Regions from separate parts of the Telluria sp. ZB4P36 genome, predicted to be linked through region 3. Evidence: predicted binding sites of a transcription regulator. Region 3 holds the regulator's gene; each other region holds the start of a gene.
The links. Region 3 encodes sigma-54, which starts transcription at its own class of promoters, with help from an activator protein. Its sites were predicted from a motif close to TGGCANGNAANCTGCTTT; they were not measured.

Region 1 (8,040 bases), on a different contig from region 3:
CGGCGGCGCCCAGGCCCACCGACTTCCATGGGTTCTCGTGCACGTAGTCGTCGGTGACGCGCGCCGCTTCCTTGGTCTTCTCGACCACAGTCTGCTGGTACTCGGACAGGCCTTCCTTGGCCGAGGCCAGGGTCTGCTCGAACTTGGCCTTGGCGGCCTTCAGCTCGTCGCCGGTCAGGTGTCCACCGTTGCGCAGCCACGCTTCGGCGTCCTGGATCACGGTCTTCAGGTCCGACATCAGTTGTTCGCGGGTGCCGGTTTGGGTAGGGATCTTTTCCATCATGGTGGGCCTCGTTAAGTAGGAAGGAATGCTATTTGTGCAATATTACCGCATTGCATAGTCTAGCGCGACACCGCTGAACAGTGCAGCGCCAAGCCAATTGTTGTGCCGGAAAGCCTTGAAACATGCCATGCGGTCGCGGTGGCGGATCAGGGTGTAGTGGTAGAGCGCGATGCCCGCCGCGACCACGATGCCGCCCACGAACCACCAGCGCAGGCCCAGGTACCAGCCGCACACCAGGTCGATCGCCAGCGCCGCGCCGTAGCACAGCATGACGGCGGCCACGTCGAAGCGGCCGAAGGTGATGGCCGAGGTGCGGATGCCGATCTTGAGGTCGTCGTCGCGGTCGACCATGGCGTACTCGGTGTCGTAGGCGACGGCCCAGAACACGTTCGCCACCAGCAGCCACCAGGCCACCGCCGGCACCGTGTTTTGCACGGCGGCGAAGGCCATCGGGATGCCGAAGCCGAAGGCGATCCCGAGATAGGCCTGCGGGATCGCGAAGAAGCGCTTGAAATAAGGGTAGGTGCCGGCCACCACCAGGGCCGCCACCGACAGCTGCCTGGTCAGCGCGTTCAGCGGCAGAATGAGGAGAAAAGACAATAGCGACAGGACCGCCGCCACCATCACCGCTTCCCAGCCGCGGATCTTGCCGCTGGTGAGCGGGCGGTCGACGGTGCGCTTGACGTGCTTGTCGAAGTCGCGGTCGGCGTAGTCGTTGATGGCGCAGCCGGCGGAGCGCATCAGCGCCGTGCCGAGCACGAAGATCGCCAGCACCAGCATATCCGGCACCCCGCCGGACGCCATCCACAGGGCCCACAGGGTAGGCCACAGCAGCAGCAGGATGCCGATCGGCTTGTCGGCCCGGACCAGGCGGAAGTAGAGCGCCAGCTTGTTCATGGATCGTCGCGTCTTGTCAGGCAAGAACTGTTGAGCAGAAGACAGGGATTCTAAAGCCTTTTGGCCGAAGTCGCGGCATCGCGTATCCAGGCTGGAAACTTGCCATTTTGTTGTCATCGAACCGACATTTTTGTTTGTTTAAATGCATCAGTCGTACTTCTCGACCACCACATATCGGAAAGGTTCAGCATGACTGACAAGGATATTTCGCCGGTTCGCCGCAATCTGCTCAAGGGACTGGCCGGCTCTACCGCGCTGCCCTTCATCGGCGCCTTCGCCGCGCTGCAGGCGCAGCAGGCCAGCGCCGCCAACGGCGCCACCACCCTGGTCGACAGCCCCTACGGCCCGATCGCCCCGGCGAACGACATCAGCACCGGCCTGCCGCTGCTGCAGCTGCCGGCCGGCTTCACCTACAAAAGCTTCGGCTGGCGCGGCGACCTGATGACCGACGGCAAGACCTGCCCGGGCGGCCATGACGGCATGGGCGTGGTCCTGTCGCGCAAGCTCGGCCGCAGCACCGAGCTGGTGCTGGTCCGCAACCACGAAATCGGCAGCGCCGCACCCGGCGGCTTCCTGAACGCGCCAGGCGTCTACGACAACGGCACCGTGAGCGGCTCCGCGACCAACAAGTTCGGCGGCGGCACCACCAACTTGCTGTTCCGTGACGGGAACTGGGTCAGCATGACCCCGAGCCTGGGCGGCACCCAGACCAACTGCGCCGGCGGCATCACCCCCTGGGGCACCTGGCTCACCTGCGAGGAAGCCGGTTCGGACGCCGTCAGCGCCTCGGGCAAGAAGCATGGCTACGTGTTCGAAGTTCATCCGGACCCGGCGTTCACCACCGGCCAGCCGATCATCGGCATGGGCCGTTTCGCCCACGAAGCCGCCGCCGTCGATCCGGCCACCGGCATCGTGTACGAGACCGAGGATTCCTCCGGCAAGTCGGGCTTCTACCGCTTCATCCCGGACATCAGGAACGGCGCCCCGGGCAGCCTGGCCATGGGCGGCGTGCTGCAGATGGCCAAGGTCAAGGGCATCAACAACGTCAACCTGGCCACCATGCCGGTCGATGCGACAGTCGAACTGGAGTGGGTGAACATTGCCGACCCGGACGCGAACCGCGGCAGCGCGGCGGGCCTGAGCGGCGTGGTCATCAGCAATGCCGCCGGCCCCTTCGTGCAAGGCTGGGTGCAGGGCGCCGCGCGCATGAACCGTGGCGAAGGCATCTGGTACGCGCAAGGCAAGATGTATGTGATGGACACCGCGGGCGGTGCCGTCCAGCGCGGCACGATCTGGGAGCTCGACCTGGCCACCCAGGTGCTGAAGTGCATTTACTCCAGCCCGAGCCCACTGGTGGGCAATATGGGCGACAACCTGACCGTCAGCCCGCGCAACGCCATCCTGATCTGCGAAGACGCCTCGACCGCCGCTACCGACGCCTTCGGCTTCGGCCAGCGCCTGATGGGCCTGACCGGCCTGGGTAACGCCTATATCTTCGCCAAGAACAACATCAAACTGGGCAGCGCCCAGTTACAGGACGCGGGCAAGCTGGCCTCGCTGGCGGGCGACCACCGCGCCAACGAATTCGCCGGCGCCTGCTTCGATCCGACCGGCCGCTACCTGTTCGTCAACATCCAGACCCCGGGCGTGACATTCGCGATCACCGGTCCCTGGGCCAAGGGCCCGCTGTAAGACTGTCCCAGACCATACGGAGAAACCCATGAAACCCACTAAACTGTTTGGCTTGATTGCCGCCCTGGCGCTGTCCGGCGCCGCCAAGGCCGTCGTCCTGAGCGGCAGCGCCGGCTCGAACGGCGTGACCGACTACAGCGGGAGCGGCCTGGTCTCGTTCGACCTCGACCTGGAAGGCTTCAGCCCGAGCACGCTGAACTTCGTGCTCGAAGCCGGCGACCTGGGAGGCCCGCTGAGCTTCAACGCGCTGGTACGCAACCTCGCCGGCGCGGGCCTGGAGCGCTTCAGCTTCAGCCTGCAGGGCATCGCGTTCGCAGGCGCCGGCAGCGTCACGCCGGCCTTCGGCAGCGTCGGGTCGGTACAGGCGGGCAGCAACGCGGCCGCCATCAGCTTCGCGATGCCGGAATATGCCGAGTTCCAGTTCGGTAATGTGCTGGGCGGCGGCCAGGACTGGCTGCTGGACACCAGCGGCCTGGCCGCCGGCGACAGCTTCAGCATCACCGCCACTGTGCCGGAACCCTCGTCGGCCGCGCTGGTGCTGCCGATGCTGTGCATCGCCGGCCTGATGGCCGCGGCGCGGCGCCGCAAGAAGGACTGAGGCGCAAGCGAGCTTGCCGGTACAATCGGCCTTCCGACAAGCTCTCTATTGAATATGCACATCTGGGTCGATGCCGACGCCTGTCCTGCCGTGATCAAGGACATCCTCTTCCGTGTGGCCGAGCGCCTGCAACTGGAGGTCACGCTCGTGGCCAACCAGCTCATCCGCGTGCCGGGTTCGCGCTATATCCGCGCGCTGCAGGTGCCGGCCGGACCCGACGTGGCCGACGCCGAGATCGTCGCGCGCGTGCACAGCGGCGACATCGTCGTCACCGGCGACATTCCGCTGGCGGCCCAGGTGCTGGAGAAGGGTGGATTGCCGCTCAATCCGCGCGGCGAGTGGTACACCAAGGACACCATCGCCCAGCAGCTGACGATGCGCGCCTTCATGGAAGAGCTGCGCGGCAGCGGGGTGGACACCGGCGGTCCGGCCGCATTCAGCCAGGCCGACCGCCAGAATTTCGCGAATGCCCTCGACCGTGAACTGGCGCGGCGGCGTGCCGGGAGTTGAACTGTCAGGCTCGCTGACTATCGCATAGAGAACGCCGCCCTTGCCTGCACCGACGCGATGCAGGCAAGGGCGGCTTCCATCTGCCTTACTTCTTTGCAGAGCGCCGGCGCGCTGCGGCGAAGCCTGCAAGACCCAGACCCATCAATGCGAAGATGCCAGGCTCCGGCATGTCGACAGGGGGCTTGCCCGGACGCTGGACGATCGTATAGTGGGATACGTCCTTCTTTTGATTTTGATTGAGATCGGTGAACGGAGGATTGGTGAATGGAGTAGTCCAAGTGCCCGTACTAAACAATTCGTTGAACAAGAAACCGATCAGGTTGGTGTTGTTTCCGTCCTTGAACACGATCATGTAATCGAAAGCGGCAAAATTGGCACCAGAAATTGCCCAAGTGCCCAACTGGTCATTGGGGGGATTGACCTGGACTTGTCCCCCGTTGGCAGCCCAATTGCTGGAACCGAAAAAACCGGCCGCATTGATATTCGCGATCGAAGCAATATTGCTCTGATCTTCCGGTGAAATGAATTGGCAGGCGTTCACCGCGGTCACTGCGCCGCTTTTAACTTTCGAGTTGGCATTGGTAGTCGCTACAGCAGTACAGTTGACGAGAACAGCCTGAGCGGCCGACATGCCGAGCAAGGGGGATACAAGCAGAAGTGCCTTCACCAACTTTCTGGAAATCATGATTACTCCTTCGTGGCGAGCTTTATTTATAAGGACGGCCTAGCCCCCAAAGCTAATGCAACTAGCATGCCACTTAGGTAAGTAACTGATTGTTAAATGTATTTACGTTTATGAGAAACTTGGTTGTAAAGTTAATCGACAGTTAGTAGTGAATACTGGAAATTAACTATATGAAATTTATGGGAACTTTGTCGCTCGCCGCCGAGGGTCGAAGGAATTGCCCTGTTCGGCATATTAAGAAATGAACTGATTTTGGTGATTTTCGATAACAAAATCACTGCCGATACAGCATTCAGGCGGCGGCTTCAAGCGCGATCATCTCGACGCCCGGCAAGCTGCACTCGCCGACCGCCTGCGCTACGGCGTCGATCGCCGCGCGCCGCGTGAAGCTCTTACGCCACACGATGACCACCCGGCGCGAGGGCGCCGGATGGGCGAAGGGCACATAGGTCAGCAGGCCATTGGGGTCGTGCATGTCGGCCACCGAAGCGCGCGGCAGCACGGTCAGGCCGATGCCGCTCGCCACCATGTGGCGGATGGTCTCCAGCGAGGAACCTTCGAAGGTGCGCTGCATGCCGTTGCCGGGCGACGAATAGCGCGCCATTTCCGGACACACTTCCAGCACCTGGTCGCGGAAGCAGTGGCCCGCACCCAGCAGCAGCATGGTTTCCAGCTTCAGGTCGTCGGCCGGGATTTCCTTGCGCTTGGCCCAGGGATGGGAGCGCGGCATCGCGACCACGAAGGGCTCGTCATACAGGGTCTGGATCGACATGCCGTGCTCCGGCAAGGGCAGCGCCACGATGGCGGCGTCGAGCTCGCCCTGGCGCAGCAGTTCGAGCAGCTTGTGGGTGTAGTTCTCTTGCAGCACCAGCGGCATCTGGGGCACGTCGTCGATCAGCTTCTTGACCAGCGGCGGCAGGAGGTAGGGGCCGATGGTGTAGATGACGCCGAGACGCAGGGGGCCAGCCAGCGGGTCCTTGTTCTGCTTCGCCAGTTCCTTGATGGCGGCGGTCTGTTCCAGCACGCGTTCGGCCTGGGCCACGATCTGCGCGCCCAGGGGGGTGACCGAGACCTCGGAGCCGCCGCGCTCGAACAGCGTCACCCCGAGCTCGTCCTCGAGCTTCTTGATGGCGACGGAAAGGGTGGGCTGGGCGACGAAACAGGCTTCGGCGGCATGGCCGAAGTGTTTGGCGCGCGCGACGGCGACGATGTATTTCAGCTCGGTCAGTGTCATAGGTTTATCTGGGCCCAGGATGTCACGGCTGTATTGCCGTCCATCCTGACACAATGTTGGCATTTAGTCAGCCAGGATTTCAAAAAATAGAACGATGCGGGATGCATGGCCGGCGAATCTTAGCCTATATAATTGCCGTGCAGGATTTTCACCCGCGTTCTCGAGAGGTAAGCCATGTCGTCCACCTTCGGCCCGGCGGAAGCCCAGGCCTATATCCACAAGCTGCTGACGGTCATGCACCACCAGGGCGGTTCCGACCTGTTCATCTCCAGCGATTTCCCGCCCAGCATGAAGCACCAGGGCGCCATGAAGCCCCTGAGCCAGCAGCGCCTGTCCGGCGAGGTCACGCGCGCCCTTGCTCTGTCGCTGATGAACGAGCGCCAGCGCGCCGAGTTCGAGGCCGAGATGGAATGCAATTTTGCGATCTCGCTGCCCGGCGTGTGCCGCTTCCGCGTCAACGTCTTCGTGCAGCAGCAGAGCGTGGGCATGGTGGTGCGCACCATCGCCTCCGAGATCCCGAACTTCGAGAAGCTCGACCTGCCCGAGGTGCTGAAGGACGTCGTCATGACCAAGCGCGGCCTGGTGCTGGTGGTCGGCGGTACCGGCTCCGGCAAGTCCACCACGCTGGCGGCGATGATCGACTACCGCAACAGCAACTCGGCCGGTCACATCATCACCGTGGAAGACCCGGTCGAGTACGTCCACAAGAACAAGAACTGCCTGGTCACGCACCGCGAGGTCGGCGTGGACACGCATTCCTGGCACAACGCCCTGAAGAACACCTTGCGCCAGGCGCCGGATGTGATCCTGATCGGCGAGATCCGCGACACCGAGACCATGGAGCACGCGATCGCCTTCGCCGAGACCGGCCACCTGTGCCTGGGCACCCTGCACGCGAACAATGCCAACCAGACCCTGGACCGCATCATCAACTTCTTCCCGGAAGAGCGCCGCAACCAGCTGCTGATGGACCTGTCCTCGAACCTGCGCGCGGTGGTCTCGCAGCGCCTGGTCCGTACCGAGGACGGCAAGGGCCGCAAGGCGGCGATCGAGATCCTGCTCAATACGCCGACCATCGGCGAGATGATCCTGAAGGGGAACTTCCAGAGCATCAAGGAGATCATGCACAAGTCGCGCGAGCTCGGCATGTGTACCTTCGACCAGGCCCTGTACGAGCTGTATAACAAGGGCTACATCGGCTACGACGAAGCGATCCGCAACGCCGACTCGGCCAACGGCCTGCGCCTGCAGATCAAGCTGTCGGGCGAGCGCAAGGGCCCCGGCGAAGGGGGAGCCAAAGCCACCGAGCTGTCGATGCAGATCGAGGAAGAACCGGAAGACGACGCACCCACCACCACGTAAAAAGAACCGTATGCCCGCATTCGAAAACAAGATCTGCACGCGCGCCGAACTGGCGCAGCGTATCGCCGCACTGCCCAAGCCGGTGGTGCTCACCAATGGTGTATTCGACATCCTGCACCGCGGCCACGTGACCTACCTCGCGCAGGCGCGCGCGCTGGGCGGCTCGCTGGTGGTGGCGGCGAATACCGACGCTTCCGTGAAGCGCCTCGGCAAGGGCGACGACCGCCCGCACAATACCCTGGCCGACCGCATGGCGGTGCTGGCGGCGCTGGAATCGGTGAGCCTGGTGGTGGACTTCGACGAGGATACCGCGCTCGAGGTGGTGCTCGAAGCCCGTCCGGAAATCTATGCCAAGGGCGGCGACTACGACATGACCAAGATTCCCGAAGGGCAGGCGGTGCTGGCCTATGGCGGACGCGCAGTGGCCATCGACTTCGAGCACGACCGCTCGACCACCAGGCTGGTGGCGAAGATCCGGGGCTGACACCAGGAGAACCGCATGCTGATCGCACAAGTCACCGACCTGCACCTGCATGCGGATGCCGGCCATCCGAACCTGGCGCGCCTCGAGCGCGTGCTCGATCACCTGGCCTCGCTCCAGCCGCGGCCCGAGCTGCTGGTCCTGAGCGGCGACCTGGCCGACGACGGGGCGCTGGAAAGCTACCGCCACCTGCGGAAGGCGCTGGAACGCTGGTCCGGTCCGCTGCGCCTGGCGCTCGGCAACCACGACAGCCGCGCACATTTCCGCGCCGTGTTCGGCGACAGCCATGTTACGGAGG
Region 2 (8,040 bases), on a different contig from region 3:
AGAAGTTTCCGAAGGCCGCAGAAAACTGAGTACTAAGGATTACCGGTGCTTTGCCCCAGCCAGCTTCTACCAGAAAGTGTTCGGTGTTTTCAAATGTTCTCGATATGGTCGGCGCCGCATTGACGTCAACAATCATACTTCCAGTTATCAGAGTGTTCTTATATAAATTTTCGTTTCCGACCAACAGATGATGATTAAAATTTACTACAGCCTCGAATACAATTTTGATGGGGGCAGCGCTGGCTGTCAGGTTGCACAGGGCTAGGCTGAACAATAGGGCAGCTTTTTTGCTCATAACGGGCTCCACTGAAAGCGTTCAGTGAAGCAAGATGTACGCCTGTGAGAAATATTCTTTTGAATCATTAATTTACGTTAGCCACTTAAACATGCCGATGTCAGAATGTAAAGTTCTTCGACACAGGAGCCCCTAGTTTAGGTTAATATACTGTACAAATGTACAGTACCGTAAAAAGATGCGTGAGCGCGGCAGGCGAAAGCACGACAGGGATATCCAGGCCGATGCAAGCACAAGTGGCATTCTGTCGCTCGTTTGCGTGGGTGGAATCTACGAGTTGAAGCTGTCCGACCGTAACGACTCAACTATGCAGCCGATCCTGCCGGTCCTGTGCGACGTCAAGTTGCCGACCCTTGGCTCCAGCCGAATGCTGTTCAAAGGCCTGGAGCGCGGGGCGGATGGAGCTGAGTGGGCGCAGGAGTGGGCCGTCCAGGTAAGCGGTGCATAGGTGTTGAAGCAATTGAGGGGAAGCGAGCTCGAGTGGCAAGCCTACTTTCGCAACCTCGTGTGCCAGTACCCTCGCCGTACAACCAGCCGAATTGACTGGTACGATGCGATGGAACGCTGCCAAGTTTTCAAAACGAAATGGATTAAGGAAGACCACAAAATACTTACTAACTTTTGTGGTAATGAAATCTGTTTTCCCAAAGCATTTACTTAATTCTTTAATCCGGGTTTGGCAACGTTTCTGCAAATAATGCCCCTTGGCTTTAAGGAAGTACCTCATTTGTCGGCAGGATTTACATCTGGCGAATCAAGCCGCCTAAGTCTTTGACTTGTATAAGTTGGTATGGATATTGCTGTACGTCGCATGCGGAAGGTGAATCCGTATAGGGAAAGCAGCTCAGTCCTCAATTTAATCAAATTCGGAGGCGGTAATGAAAAAATTATTTCTCGGGCTTCTCGTATTGGGTAGTTTGCTTTTGGAAATTCCTGCTCACGCCGGACCAATACCGTCCGACGCTGATTATTACGATACGTCTGGCAGCGTTGCTACGGGGAACTTCGCTGGATGTGCGAGCGTAACTTTTTCCGGTTGGGAGCAATCAAAATTTCGTAGAGTCGGAAACGGAGCGCATCTATTGCTCGGGCTTATTACCTATCAAAATCAGGTTTGTACGGGTGGTCCCACGACGCTGAATGGTTCGCTCAATATAAATCTCTATTTTTGGGAGTCTATATTGGAGGTAATCAATGATCCAATAGCGTGTGCGCCCTTCCTGTCCTGTACAGTTGAGAAGGGAAGGCGCCTCCTTCCGGGAACTATTACGGACCAGGTTCCTTTCACTTTAAACTTGACATCTAACACTGGCGATCCAGTAGGCGACAGTGACGGTGCATTTTTCCCCACTGCAAACAAGAGTCTCTGGGTAAAAGAAGGCGAATCAGCATCGTTTTTTGTCACAGCAAGTTTTGCTTCCCCGATTTCAATCCTAAATCTTATTCCGACAAATTCGGATGGTTGGGTAACAAATGGTACAGATCCTTTAGCGGAGCGGGTTTTCGCATCGCAGTCTGACTTAGAACTGTTGTCGTTGGCAGGGGTAGACCTTCCGGAGCCGACCTCCATCGCTCTATTTGCCATCGGAATTTTGGCCAGTATAGGTAGGCGCTGGGGGGGCGCACATCCGCTAGCTCGACTACCTAGGGCGAATCCAGAGGAGGCTTGTAGCTGCAATATGCCTCCTCTAAAAAAGTTGCGTGGCGCTCGAATCAGCAAGGCAGCGCCATACTCAATAACTGACATGTGGCCTTCCGCTTATGGCCAACGCTGGATAGTCCAACGTGCTTGGGAAGAGTCACTACTGGTCCCTACCTCAGGCGATCTCTCCGCCTCCGGCTCAGATAGGCCAGCAACGTAAATCGCCTTAAATCTGCGCTATTCAACTAAAGTGAAGTCAAGCAAATCAAGCACTTGCAAAGCGACGAAACCAATTTCTATAGCGCAGCGATCGCTAAGCAAGCATATGATTTAAATAAGGATTTTGGTGAACGAGCATCGCTCCTCTAAGCTGAGGGTCGCTGGTTCGAACCCAGCTGGGCAGGCCATCCCCGATCACGCGCGCACGCACATGGCTGTCGCGGCACTTTCACGATGGCGGCCCCTTGCAGTAAGATCACGGTCCCGGTGCCGTATCGCCGTTCCCGACCATTACTTTCGGACCCCCATGCTTTTCCTGACTGTTCCCTATGCCGAGAAGGATGAAGCGAAAGCGCTCGGCGCCCGCTGGAATCCCACCAAACGCCGCTGGTATGTCCCGGACGGCGTCGCCACTGATGCCTTCGCGAAGTGGGCCGGGCAGGGCGGCGATAGCGCCTCCCCGGCGACCACGGCAGGGGCCGGAAAGCGCGTCGACAGCTACCAGGGCAAGACCGTGACCGGCACGAACTACGTCGCGCTCGACCACGACTGCAATCCTTTCGCGCCCTGCGCGCAATGCGCCGCGGCGCTGGCCGATACCGAATGGCAGAAGGCGCGTCTACACCTGGCCGGGCTGGTCGCCAAACTCTAGCCGCCCTTGAGAATCGCATAAGCAAGCGAACGCCGTCCGCTACGCTGCCGTGTTAACGTTCCGGCAGCGCAGGCCGTCCCGGGCTGCGCGTTTCCGGAGGTCGACCATGTCGTTCGCACGACTGTTCCAGCGTTGTATTCGTGTTTGCGTTCCAACGCCGATCCTGTTTGCAGCGCTGTGCGCCACGGTTTGCGTTGCCCGCGCCGACGCGACCGCCACGCCGGCCCAGGGCGAAACCTTCACGCTGCAGCTGGCGGCGGACACTGCTCCGGCGCAGGCCGCCGATACCGGCACGGTGCAGTTCATCGGCACGGCTACGGTCATCATCCGCTTCCAGGGCTTCACGATCCTGACCGATCCGAATTTCCTGCATAAGGGCGAGCACGTGCACCTCGGCTATGGCCTGACCTCGGAACGCAAGACCAACCCGGCCATCCGATTCGAGGACTTGCCGCCGGTCGACCTGGTCGTGCTGTCGCACTTCCATGGCGACCATTTCGACCAGCTGGTGCAGGAGCGGCTCAAGCGTTCCACCCCGATCGTCACCACCAAGGAAGGCGGCGAGCGGCTCAAGCGCCACGGCTTCACGCATACGTTCGGACTGAGCAGTTGGGACCGGCTCGAGGTGAGCAAGGGCGCCGCGCGCCTGCGCGTGACCGCGACTCCGGGCCGCCACGGGCCGGCGGGCGTGGCGGTGCTGCTGCCCAAGGTGATGGGTTCGGTGCTGGATTTCGGCGCCGACCCGGCCGCACCCGACTACCGCATGTACATCAGCGGCGATACCCTGGTCTACGACGACATCCGCGCGATTCCGCAGCGTTTCCCGAACATCGACCTGGCGCTGCTGCACCTGGGCGGCACCCGCATCCTCGGCGTGGTCAAGGTCACGATGGACGGCAAGGACGGCGTGCGCATGATGCAGGTGGTGCGGCCGAAGAAGACCGTGCCGATCCACTACAACGATTATGACGTGTTCAAGTCGCCGCTCGAGGACTTTGCCCGCGAAGTGAAGGCGGCGGGGCTGGAGAAGGACGTGGTCTACCTCGGCCACGGCGAAACCTATTCCTTCGGCCGGGTACCGCCTTAGCCGGCCGGGCCGGGTGTCGGATCTGCTCAATCGTGCGCACTCGCCATACTGCCGAGTAAACGCTATGATGCTAGCCTGACAATAATTGCTTCCAAGCCACGGCATGCCCCGAGCGCACGATCCCAGCCCGAACGATTCCCTGGCCCAGCGCGACCGGCGGCTCGTCACCGGCATTGCGGTATCGGCTCTGCTGCATTGCTTGCTGCTGTCGCTGCAGTTCGGGGTTCCCGGCTTCGATGCCGGCTCGGGCGGGCCGATCCAGGTCAGGCTGGCCCCGCCGGCGCCTCCACCTTTGCCGGCTCCCGTGGACCTTCCCGCATCTGCGCTGCCGCCGCTGCCGCCCGTGCCGGCGCCGTCGGCCGCGCCCGCAAGGGGCTTGCGCCTGGTCGACCCGCGTCCCCAGCGGGTCGAGCTGGCGCAAGCGCTGCAGCCCAAGCCTGCCGCCCGGCCGGTGCGGCGCCAGAAGCCGAAGCGCCGCGCCCCGCTGGCGGCGCCGGTGATCGCATCGCTGGCGCAGCCCGATGCGCCCTTCGCCGTGGCGCCACCCCCGGCCGAAATCGAACCCGACAGCGTGCCGAGTACCGTCAGCAGCGACGCCGATGCCCAGCCCGCAGCCGAGGAGGTGGCCGTCGCGGCGCGCGAGGACGAGCAGGCCAGCGAGGCCGAGCGCCAGCGCCAGGAAGAAGCGGACCGGATCGCCGCGGCCGAAGCACGCCAGCGCCGCGAGGCGGACACCGCGCGCCTGCTGCGCGAAGAGCAGGAACTCGTGACCCGGCGCGAACGCGAAGCGCTGGCCCAGCGCGAAGCCGCCTTGCAGGCGGAAGAGCGGCAGCGGCTGGAACGGCAGCAGGCGGAGCAGAAATTCGCCGAACAGGAATTGGCGGCACGCCAGCTTGCGCAGCAGCAGCAGGTCGAGCGCGAGCAAGCGGAGCAGCGCGCTGCCGAGCAGCGTCAGGCGACGCAGCTGGCCGCTGAGCGTCTGGCGGCCGAACAGCAGGCGGCCGAGGGGGCACGCATCGCCCGCCAGCAGCTGGAAGTGCGCCAGCGCGCCGAAGCCGAGCAGCAGCGTGCGGCCGAGCGCACCGCGGCCGAACGGCTGGCAGCAGAACGCCTTGCGTCCGAGGAAATCGCACGCCGCCAGGCCCAGGCCCAGGCGGAGGCGCGCCGCCTGGCCGAGGAGCGCCTGGAATCGGAACGATTGGCGCACGAACGTGCCGAAGAAGCGGGGCGGCGTGCCGCCGCCGAGCGGCTGCAGGCTGCTGCGGGGCCGGCCATGGCCGGCAACGGCATACCCGGGTCTGGTGGTGACGGTCATGGAAGTGCACCCGGCGACGGCGCGGGAGACCGCTCTGCAGGCGGCGGCCCGGGCAGTGCCACGGCCAGCCGGGCGCGCGAACTGCTGCGCGGCATCACGATCCCGAACGTGGCGCCGCCCCCGGCGCGGCCTTTCGGCGACGCCGCCGGAGCGCGCCGCGCGCTCGCCGACGGCGCCGAGCGCGACGTGCCGCTGCGCCTCTACGTCGACAGCGTGCGCCAGAAACTGGAACGCACGGCGGTCCTCGGCGGCGCCCAGTTTGCAAGGAGCGAGGTCAGGATCGATCCCCTGGTCAGCCTGTCGCTGCGCAGCGACGGCAGCGTCGACGAGGTCACCATCGTGCGCTCGAGCGGCCGGGCCGACATGGACGATGCGGTCCGCCGCTTCGTCCGCCTCAACGCCCGCTACTCCGCCTTCCCGCCGAACGTCGCCGCGCGCTTCGACATCATCGAAATCCGCCGCATCTGGCGTTTTGCCGACGGCCTGAAGTTACTCGAGGAAATACGCTGAACCGCGCCGCAGCCGCAGTTTGATCAACTACAAAGCCAAGCCTGATGGACGCCGTACGCTGAACTGAACCGTTCAAGTAAGACGTCTATTTTTGACAGGCAACAATCATGGCTGCGATTTGTTCAGTTGCAATATCGGGTTGCCGGCTGCTCGTGCTGGCATGTGTCCTTTCCCTCGTCCTGCCGGGCTGTAGCACCGGCATCGGTTTCGCCGGCGGCGGGAAGGATGGCGGCGGGGGCGATGCGCCGCCGACGGAACTGATCACAGAGAAGCTGATCGACAGTGAGCGGCGCGCGCTGGCCGAGCAGTCCCGGCAAGACCTGTCGCCGCTGATCGTGCCCGATCCGGCGCCGTACACCATCGGCCAGGGCGACATCCTGTCGATCGTCGTGTGGGACCACCCCGAGCTTGCCGGCGGCGGCATGACCGCCGCCACCGCCGCCACCGACAGCGGCACCGCAGCGCCCAACGTGGTCCCGCCGGGCTTCGCGGTCGACCATATGGGCCGCATCCAGTTTCCCCTGATCGGACTGCTGCACCTCGAGGGGCAGACCGAAGAGCAGGCCAGGGCGCTGCTGACCAAAAAGCTGGCGCGCTACATCGCCCAACCGAGCCTGACCCTGCGCGTCCAGTCCTACCGCAGCAAGCGGGTCTACATCGACGGCGAAGTCAAGGCGCCCGGCCTGCAGCCGATCAACGATATTCCCATGACCCTGGTCGAAGCGCTGAACCGCGCCGGCGGCATGCTGGCCGGCGCGGACCAGAGCCGCATCATGGTCGAACGCGGTTCGCGCCGCTACATGATCAACCTGCGCGACCTGGTGCAGAAGGGCGTCAACCCGGGCACCGTGCTGCTGAAACACGGCGACGTGGTGCGCGTCCACTCGCGCGACGAAAGCAAGGTCTTCGTCTCAGGCGAGGTGGTCACGCCGAAGGCCCTCACCATGCACAACGGCCGCCTCACCCTGAACGAGGCGCTCGGCGAAAGCGGCGGTGTCAGCCCGCTGAGCGGCGACGCGCGCCAGATCTATGTGGTGCGCAAGACGCCCGAGCGCACCCGCGTGTTCCAGCTCGACGCGCGCGTGAGCGGCGCCCTGGCGATGGCCGAATCCTTCGAGCTGCGGCCGAAGGACGTGGTCTACGTCGCCGCGTCGCCGCTGGCCAACTGGAACCGCCACCTGAGCCTGCTGTTCCCGGGAGCGTTGACGTCCGCGGTCGGCGTCACGACCCGGCCCTGAGCACCGGTCTCCGGGCACCCGATTCCGAGCACCCGATTCCGAGCACCGTTACCGAGCGAGGTCCGCTACCATGAGCAATCCTGCCGACGCCCATCCGCTGACCCACATTTCCCACAGCCCGCCCGTGCTGTCGGTGCCCTTCGACCCGCGGCCGCCCGAGCCCTTGCCGGAAGAACCGACCGTCGACCTGAAGGGCTATTTCAACACGCTGTACGACAGCCGCTGGCTGATCGGCAGCATCACGGCCTTCATCACGGTGGTGGCGGTGCTGTATGCGCTGGTCGCCAAGCCGGTGTACGAGGCCAACCTCATGATCCACGTCGAAGAGGAAAGTCCGAACGCGTCCAAGAACATCCTGAGCGAGGCTTCGTCCCTGTTCGAGACCAAGAAGGCGGCCATCGCCGAGATGGAGCTGCTGCGTTCGCGCATGGTGGTGTCGCGTGCGGTCGACAACCTCCAGCTCTACATCGAAGTCCAGCCGAAGTACTTCCCCGTGGCCGGCTTCTGGTTCGCCACCCAGAACGCGGGCAACTTGTCCAACCCCGGCCTGTTCGGCTATGGCGGCTACGTGTGGGGCGGCGAGAAGGCCGACGTCTCGGTGTTCGAGGTGCCCGAGTCCTGGCTCAACCGCGAGTTCGTGCTGACCGCGCGCGCCGGCAACCGTTACCGTTTTTCCGGCGGCGGGCAGCGCCTGGCCTTCGACGGCACCGTGGGCCAGCGCTACCGGGTGCCGCTCCCCGACGGCCTGCTCGAGATCAAGGTGGACCGCCTGCATGCGAATCCCGGCGCGCGCTTCCGCATCAAGCGCAAGTCGCGCCTGGGGACCATCCAGGCCATCCAGAGTTCGATGGTGATCACCGAGCAGGGCAAGCAGTCGGGCGTCATCGAGGTCAAGCTGCAGGGCGAGAGCTCGGCGCGCATCAACAACCTGCTGAGCGAGATCGGACGCGAGTACATGCGCCAGAACCTGGCCCGCAAGACCGAGGAAGCCGAGAAGTCGCTGGCCTTCCTGAACCAGCAGCTGCCCATCCTCAAGCGCCAGCTGGAGCAGTCCGAAGACCGCTACAACCAGTTCCGCAATG
Region 3 (8,040 bases):
GCTACATCGACCGCCGCCTGGTGGAAGAGATCGCGCGGGCGCGCCGCCAGGGCTACCGCATCTCCTGCATGTACATCGATATCGACCACTTCAAGCAGGTCAACGACAGCGTCGGCCACCAAGGCGGCGACGACGTGCTGCGCGAGGTGGCGCAACGCATCAAGGCCGAACTGCGCATCTCGGACGCGCTGGGACGTTTCGGCGGCGAGGAATTCGTGGTGCTGCTGATCGACGCCGACCTGGAAAGCGCCAGCATGGTGGCGCAGCGCATCCGTGCCAGCGTCGCCCTGAATCCGGTCGACCTGAGCACGGGCGAGCAGGTCGGGGTGACGGTCTCGATCGGGGTCGCGACGCTCGACGACTTCGAGCGCGATCATGCAATCGAGGGCGTGGCCCAGGATCTGGTGGCGCAGGCGGATACGGCGCTGTATCAGGCCAAGGCCAACGGCCGCAATCGCGTCGTGTCGCTGTCGTAAATCAGAGCAGCCGGCCTTCGGCGTGGCTGACCGCTTCGCCTTCTCCCCGCAGCACCAGCACGTCCCCCGCCAGCAGGGTCGTCTCCGGATCGAAGCCCAGGCTCTGTCCATTGCGCCGGACGGTCGTCACCTCGGCGCCCACTTCCTCCAGCGCCAGCTCCCCGATGCGCTTGCCGATGCCGATGGCGCCGCTGTGCAGCGTCACCGAATGCAGGCGTACGTAGGTGTGTTCCAGGTCGTCCGAGACGTCGCTGGCGCCGTGGAAGTAGCCGCGCAGCGAGGCGTAGCGCTCGTCGCGCGCCGCCTGCACGCGGTGCACCACGCGGCGCAGCGGCACGCCCATCGTCACCAGCGCGTGCGAGGCCAGCATCAGGCTGCTCTCCAGCGCTTCCGGCACCACCTCGGTGGCGCCGGCTTTCTTGAGCACGTCGAGGTCGCTGTCGTCGTGGCTGCGCACGATGACGGCCAGGTTCGGCGCCAGCTCGTGCACCAGGTGCAGTACCTTGAGCGCCAGGCGGGTGTCGGCGAAGGTGATCACCAGGGCGCTGGCGCGGTTGATGCCGGCCGCGATCAGGCTTTCGCGCCGCGCCGCATCGCCGTAGGACACGCTGGCGCCGGCCGACTGCGCTTCCTGCACCCGCTCCGGATCCAGGTCGAGCGCGTACCAGGGCAGCTTCTCTTCGGTCAGCAGCGTCGCCAGGCTCTGGCCGCTGCGTCCGAAACCGGCGATGATCACGTGCTTCTGGGTCTTCATGGCGCGGCTGGCGATCTGGGTCAGCTGCAGCGACTGCATCATCCATTCGTTGGACGAGACTTTCATGACGATGCGGTCCATGTTGTCGATGACGAAGGGTGCGACCAGCATCGACAGCACCATCGAGGCCAGCACCAGCTGCAGCAGGAAAGGGTCGACCAGCTTCGAGCCCATGGCCAGGTTCAGCAGCACGAAGCCGAATTCGCCGGCCTGGGCCAGCGCCAGGCCGGTGCGCATCGCCACGCCGTCGCTGGAACCGAAGGCCTTGGCGAGAGCCGCGATGATCGCGAACTTGAGCAGCACCGGGAAGATCACCAGCGCCAGCACCAGCCACCAGTGCTCCAGCACCAGTCCGAGGTTGAGCAGCATGCCGACCGTGATGAAGAACAGCCCGAGCAGCACGTCGCGGAAGGGCTTGATGTCTTCTTCCACCTGGTGCTTGTACTGGGTCTCGGAGATCAGCATGCCGGCCACGAAGGCCCCCAGCGCCAGCGACAGGCCGGCCTGCTCGGTGACCCAGGCCAGGCCGAGCGTCACCAGGAGCAGGTTGAGCATGAACAGCTCCTGCGAGCGGCGCTTGGCGACGATGGTGAACCAGTTGCGCATCAGCTTCTGGCCGAACTTCAGGAGCAGGGCCAGCACGAAAGCGGCCTTCAGCGCCGCCCAGCCGAGCGTGACCACCAGTTCCTCGGCCGGCCGCGCCAGCGAGGGGATCAGGATCAGGAGCGGCACCACCGCCAGATCCTGGAACAGCAGGATGCCGATGATGCGCCGTCCGTGTTCGCTTTCCAGTTCCAGGCGCTCGGTCAGCATCTTGACCACGATCGCGGTCGACGACATCGCCAGCGCCCCGCCCAGGGCGAAGGCGGCCTGCCAGCTCACGTGCAGGGCAGGGGCCCACCAGGAAATGAACAGGCCGAAGACCATGGCGGCCACGATTGTCAATACCACTTGCGCCATACCCAGCCCGAAGACGATGCGCCGCATCGATTTGAGCTGGGCCAGGGAGAATTCGAGTCCGATGGAAAACATCAGGAACACAATGCCGAACTCGGCCAGCGCATGGGTGGCCGGGCTTTCGTTGGCAAGGGCCAGCGCATGGGGGCCGATCAAGACGCCGGCGGCCAGATAGCCGAGCATCGGCGGGAGGTGAAGCATCCGGAAGGCGACCACGCCGAGCACGGCGCAGCCCAGCAGGAGCAGGGTCAGTTCAAGTCCGGAATGCATTGGCCCCAGTTGTTTTTTTCGTTATCGTTGTAGTGGTTTGTTACGACTGGCAAGTTTTTTGCTTACCCAATTCGTTTATACTGCCAACATGAGTGTAACCCATGAAAAAATAATGCTGAAAAGTTTTGACGCGGACCAGGCCCGCCGTGCGCTGGAGCTGGGCCGCGAGACCCTGGCCATCGAAGCCGATGCCATCCGCGCCCTGCATGCGCGCCTCGGCGACGACGACAATTTCGTGCGCGCGGTCCAGCTGCTGTACGGCTGCACCGGCCGCGTGGTGGTCTCGGGCATGGGCAAATCCGGCCACATCGCCCGCAAGATTGCCGCCACCCTGGCCTCGACCGGCACCCCGGCCATGTTCGTGCACCCGGGCGAAGCCGCCCACGGCGACCTCGGCATGGTGACCTCGCACGACGTCTTCATCGCCATCTCGAATTCCGGCGAATCGTCCGAGCTGCTGGAAATCCTGCCGGCCATCAGGCGCATGGGCACGCACGTCATCTCGATGACCGGCAAGCCGCACTCGCGCCTGGCCAAGCTGTCCGAAATCCACCTCGACATCTCGGTGGCCAAGGAAGCCTGCACCCTGAACCTGGCGCCGACCACCAGCACCACCGTCACCCTGGCCATGGGCGACGCCCTGGCCGTGGCCTTGCTGGATGCGCGCGGCTTCCGCGAGGAAGACTTCGCGATGTCGCACCCGGGCGGGGCCCTGGGCCGGCGCCTGCTGACCCACGTGCGCGACGTCATGCGCAGCGGCGACGCCATCCCGGCCGTCTCGCCGGACACCCCGCTGACCCGCGCCCTGCTGGAAATCAGCCAGAAGGGCATGGGCATGACCGCCATCGTCGACGCCGAACGCCGCCCGGTCGGCGTGTTCACCGACGGCGACCTGCGCCGCCTGATCGAGCGCGTGCAGGACTTCTCGAACATCAGCATTCGCGACGTGATGCACGCGAACCCGCGCCGCATCCATCCGGAACAGCTGGCGGTCGACGCCGTCGCCGTCATGGAAGAGTTCCGCATCAACCAGATGCTGGTCGTCGATCATGATGAGCGCCTGGTCGGCGCACTCCACATCCACGACCTGACCCGCGCCAAGGTGATCTGATGAATGGTTTGATCACTGCGACGGAATACATGCAGCGCGCGGCGCGCGTGAAGGTGATGATCTTCGACGTCGACGGCGTGCTCACCGACGGCAGCCTGACCTACGGCCCGGACGGCGAGGTCACCAAGACCTTCAACGTGCTCGACGGCCTCGGCATCCAGCTGCTGAACAAGACCGGCATCAAGACCGCCATCATCAGCGCGCGCAAGTCGCCGATCGTGGTCAAGAGAGCTAGCGACCTCGGCATTTCCCATGTCTACCAGGGCATCCACGACAAGCGCGTCGGCTTTACGGAACTCCTGGCGGCGACCGGGGTCACTCCCGAGGAATGCGGCTACATCGGCGACGACGTGATCGACCTGCCGCTGTTCACCCGCGTCGGCTTCGCCGTCACCGTGCCCTCGGGCCACCCGGACGTGCAGCACCGCGCGCACTACGTGACGAAGAACGCGGGCGGCCGCGGCGCCGTGCGCGAGGTCTGCGACCTCGTCATGCGCGCCCAGGGCAGCTACGAACAGGCGCTGGCGCCGTATTTCGCCTGAATACGCCTGAGGGAACATGGTCAACTACAAGCGCACCGCCCACCGCTGGAAGCTCCTGGCGATCATGATGATCGCTACCTTCTGCGCCTTCGGCAGCTTCTGGCTGGTGCAGCTGATGGAGAGCGAGGACACGGACGCCCGCCTCGGCGGTCCGCTGAGCGAGCCGGACTACATCGTCGAGAATTTCTCCTTCGTGCGCATGACGGAAGAGGGCAAGCCGAGCTACGTGGTGACGGGCAAGCGCCTGGCGCACACGCCGGAGGGCGACGTGTCCGTGGTCGAACAGCCGGCCATGCAGGGCATGACGCCGGGCCGCCCGCGCACCGACATCGTCGCCCAGCGCGCCCGCATCCACCACGAGGAACACCGCGTCGAACTGCTCGGCAACGTCGACATCCGGCGTCCGGCCACGCCGACCAGCGAAGCCCTGCGCGTGCGGACCCAGGCGCTGACCGTGCTGCCCGACGAGGAAATCCTCAAGACCGACAAGCCGATCGAGATGCAGCTCGGCGCCGCGACCGTGACCGGCACCGGCATGGTCGCCAACAACGCGACCCAGAAGCTGCACCTGGCCAGCCGCGGCCAGATCATCTATCCGCCACGCCAGCGCCGCGAATGACAGGCGCCGCGTGCAACCCAGGACAAGCAACATGAAAAAATTCATCGCAGCCGCATGCCTCACCCTGGCCGCCTTCGGCGCCTCGGCGGAGCGCGCCGATTCGCTCAAGCAGGCCGTGATCAACTTCGATTCGCTCGACGTGGACGAGGTCACCCAGACCCGCATCCTGACCGGCAACGTCGTGCTCACGCGCGGCACGCTGGTGCTGAAATCCGACCGCGCCCTGGTCAAGGAAACGCCGGAGGGCTACATGAGCGTGACCCTCACCGCGAACAACGGCAAGACCGCCACCTTCCGCCAGAAGCGCGACGGCGGTCCCGACCTGTGGGTCGAGGGCCAGGCCCAGCGCATCGAATACGACGAGCGCGCCGAACTGGTCAAGCTGTTCACCGCCGCCGAAGTGCGCGAGCTGGAGAACGGCCGCATGACCAATGAGATCAAGGGCCCCTTCATCTCCTACGACAACCGCCGTGAAGTCGCGCAGGTGCGCAACGACGCCAGCGGCGCCAGCAAGGTGGGCGGCGGCCGCGGCACCCTGATCATCGCGCCACGCCGCACCACGGCGCCGGCCGCATCTGCAACTGAGGGTGCCAAGCAATGACGGCATCCATGACGGCGGCGATGACCTCGGCGGGCGAGGGCTGCAGCACCCTGATCGTCAAGGGCCTGCAGAAGAGCTACGGCAAGCGCCTGGTGGTGCGCGACGTGTCGCTGCAGGTGGAGTGCGGCGAAGTGGTCGGCCTGCTCGGCCCCAACGGCGCCGGCAAGACCACCTCCTTCTACATGATCGTCGGCCTGGTGCCCTCGGACGCCGGCACCATCGACATCAACGGCACCGACATCTCGAGCCTGCCGATTCACCGGCGCGCTGTGCTGGGCCTGTCCTACCTGCCGCAGGAAGCCTCGGTGTTCCGCAAGCTGACGGTGGAAGACAACATCCGCGCCGTGCTGGAATTGCAGCGCATGGACGGCAAGCCGCTCAGCAAGGACCAGATCAACGAGCGCCTCGACACCCTGCTGGCCGAGCTGCAGATCGAGAAGCTGCGCGAGAACCCGGCGCTGTCGCTGTCGGGCGGCGAGCGGCGCCGCGTCGAGATCGCGCGCGCGCTCGCCACCAACCCGCGCTTCGTGCTGCTGGACGAGCCCTTCGCCGGCGTCGACCCGATCGCGGTGATCGAGATCCAGCGCATCGTGCGCTTCCTGAAAGAGCGCAACATCGGCGTCCTGATCACCGACCACAATGTGCGCGAGACGCTCGGCATCTGCGACCGCGCCTACATCATCAACCAGGGCGCGGTGCTGGCCTCGGGCCGGCCTGACGACATCATCGCCAACGAAAACGTGCGGCGCGTCTACCTCGGCGAACACTTCAGGATGTAATGAAACAATCCCTGCAGCTCCGCACCTCGCAGCACCTGGCGCTCACGCCGCAGCTGCAGCAGTCGATCCGGCTGCTGCAGTTGTCCACGCTCGAACTGCACCAGGAGATCGAGCAGATCCTGCACGACAACCCGCTGCTCGAGCGGCTCGACGATCCGCTCGACCGCTCGGTGCGCCTGCTGGCCGACGGCGCCATCAACAGTGCACCCGCAAACGGCGATGCGCCGGCGCCGCAGCCGGCGGCCGAAGAAGGCGCCAAGGCGGAAGGCGAGGGCTTCGATGAGGGTGGCGGCGGCGAGGGCGAGCGCGGCGAGGCCGACAGCGACTGGGGCGGCGAAGGCGGCGGCGCCCGCAGCGGCGACGACGAGGATGGCCGCCCGCAGCTGGAAGCCGACAGCATCACCCTGCGCGAACACCTGGCGGAACAGATCCGCATGAGCGCCTGCAGCCAGCGCGACCGCGCGCTGGCCGAGCTGGTGATCGACGCGCTCGACGACAACGGTTACCTGGAAGAGCCGCTCGACGAGATCCATGCGCGCCTGCCGGAAGAACTCGAGATCGAGATGGACGAGCTGCGCTGCGCGCTGGCGCTGGTGCAGAGCCTCGATCCGGTCGGCGTCGGCGCGCGCAGCGCGGCCGAGTGCCTGGCGCTGCAGATCCGCCGCATGCCGGGCGTGCCGCTGGTGACGCGGCGCCTGGCCCTGAAGATCGTCGAGGGCTACCTGACCTGGTTCGCGCAGCGCGAGTACACCAAGCTGAAGAATGCGCTCGACTGCGACGACGAAGACTTGCGCGAGGTGCAGGCCGTGGTCCGCCAGTGCAATCCGCACCCCGGTGCGGCCTTCGGCGCGGGCGTGTCCGACTACGTGGTGCCGGACGTGATCGTGCGGCGCGCCAAGAGCGGCTGGGCGGTGTCGCTGAATCCGGACGTGATGCCGAAGCTGCGCGTGAACTCCCTGTACGCCAACCTGCTCAAGCAGGGAAAGAGCGAAAGCCAGATGGGCGCGCAGCTGCAGGAAGCCAAGTGGCTCATCAAGAATATGCGCCAGCGCTTCGACACGATCCTGCGTGTCGCCGAGGCAATTGTCGAGCGCCAGCGCAACTTTTTCAGCCACGGCGCGGTTGCCATGCGCCCTCTTGTTTTGCGTGAGATAGCTGATACACTAGGCCTACACGAGAGCACGATCTCGCGTGTGACTACTCAGAAATACATGCTGACCCCGCACGGCATGTTTGAGCTGAAGTACTTCTTCGGAAGCCACGTCGCCACCGAAGCGGGGGGAGAAGCCTCCTCGACGGCGATCCGCGCACTCATTGCGCAATTGACAGGAGCAGAAGACCCTAGGAACCCATTATCCGACAGCAAGATCGCGGAGATGCTCGGGGAACAAGGTATGGTCATTGCACGCAGGACGGTCGCCAAGTACCGTGAAGCGCTCAAGATTCCGCCCGTCAGCCTCCGCAAATCCCTGTAAAGCTACTGCCCATTCTCACCTTGTGGCACGGGCAGGGCACCTTCCCTAAGGAGTGTGTATGAACCTCACAATCAGCGGCCACCATCTCGAAGTCACCCCCGCCATCCGTGAATACGTTCAGAATAAGCTCGAGCGCATCACCCGCCATTTCGACCACGTGATCGACACCCACGTGTTCCTTGCCATCGATAACCTCACCGAAAAAGAAAAGCGGCAAAAAGCCGAGATCAACCTACAGGTATCTGGCAAAATTTTGCATGTGGCAAGCGCGGCGCAGGATCTGTACGCAGCGATCGACACGCTGATGGACAGGCTGGACAGGCAGGTTCTGAAACACAAATCCATGCTGCAAGACCATAACCACGTGGCGCACAAGCGCCTTCCGGACAACGGAGAAGCCGCCGCCGCGTAAATAACGGGCGACCGCATACCAGCAAGGGCGTCTGAGGGGACGCC

Region 1: a site for sigma-54 is predicted at 4,720-4,737, ahead of AC56LK_RS07035 (PEP-CTERM sorting domain-containing protein). Genes of this name have one in related genera too.
Region 2: a site for sigma-54 is predicted at 1,082-1,099, ahead of AC56LK_RS20300 (PEP-CTERM sorting domain-containing protein). Genes of this name have one in related genera too.

Annotation. Positions count from the first base shown of each region.
Region 1 covers NZ_JCASIE010000003.1:389,416-397,455, reverse strand. Annotated here, with positions in the region: gene AC56LK_RS07060 (ElaB/YgaM/YqjD family protein) at 1-283, opposite strand, end outside; gene ubiA (4-hydroxybenzoate octaprenyltransferase) at 326-1,180, opposite strand; gene AC56LK_RS07050 (PhoX family protein) at 1,370-2,872, shown strand; gene AC56LK_RS07045 (PEP-CTERM sorting domain-containing protein) at 2,901-3,470, shown strand; gene AC56LK_RS07040 (YaiI/YqxD family protein) at 3,525-3,980, shown strand; gene AC56LK_RS07035 (PEP-CTERM sorting domain-containing protein) at 4,066-4,665, opposite strand; gene AC56LK_RS07030 (hydrogen peroxide-inducible genes activator) at 4,958-5,899, opposite strand; gene AC56LK_RS07025 (PilT/PilU family type 4a pilus ATPase) at 6,074-7,261, shown strand; gene AC56LK_RS07020 (adenylyltransferase/cytidyltransferase family protein) at 7,272-7,745, shown strand; gene AC56LK_RS07015 (metallophosphoesterase) at 7,761-8,040, shown strand, end outside.
Region 2 covers NZ_JCASIE010000018.1:99,014-107,053, reverse strand. Annotated here, with positions in the region: gene AC56LK_RS20305 (hypothetical protein) at 1-295, opposite strand, end outside; gene AC56LK_RS20300 (PEP-CTERM sorting domain-containing protein) at 1,174-2,157, shown strand; gene AC56LK_RS20295 (DUF5710 domain-containing protein) at 2,464-2,808, shown strand; gene AC56LK_RS20290 (MBL fold metallo-hydrolase) at 2,915-3,895, shown strand; gene AC56LK_RS20285 (energy transducer TonB) at 3,999-5,720, shown strand; gene AC56LK_RS20280 (polysaccharide biosynthesis/export family protein) at 5,873-6,958, shown strand; gene AC56LK_RS20275 (polysaccharide biosynthesis tyrosine autokinase) at 7,029-8,040, shown strand, end outside.
Region 3 covers NZ_JCASIE010000023.1:52,616-60,655, forward strand. Annotated here, with positions in the region: gene AC56LK_RS22105 (GGDEF domain-containing protein) at 1-476, shown strand, start outside; gene AC56LK_RS22110 (cation:proton antiporter domain-containing protein) at 478-2,457, opposite strand; gene AC56LK_RS22115 (KpsF/GutQ family sugar-phosphate isomerase) at 2,546-3,568, shown strand; gene AC56LK_RS22120 (KdsC family phosphatase) at 3,568-4,110, shown strand; gene lptC (LPS export ABC transporter periplasmic protein LptC) at 4,127-4,729, shown strand; gene lptA (lipopolysaccharide transport periplasmic protein LptA) at 4,761-5,330, shown strand; gene lptB (LPS export ABC transporter ATP-binding protein) at 5,327-6,109, shown strand; gene AC56LK_RS22140 (RNA polymerase factor sigma-54) at 6,109-7,584, shown strand; gene hpf (ribosome hibernation-promoting factor, HPF/YfiA family) at 7,643-7,996, shown strand.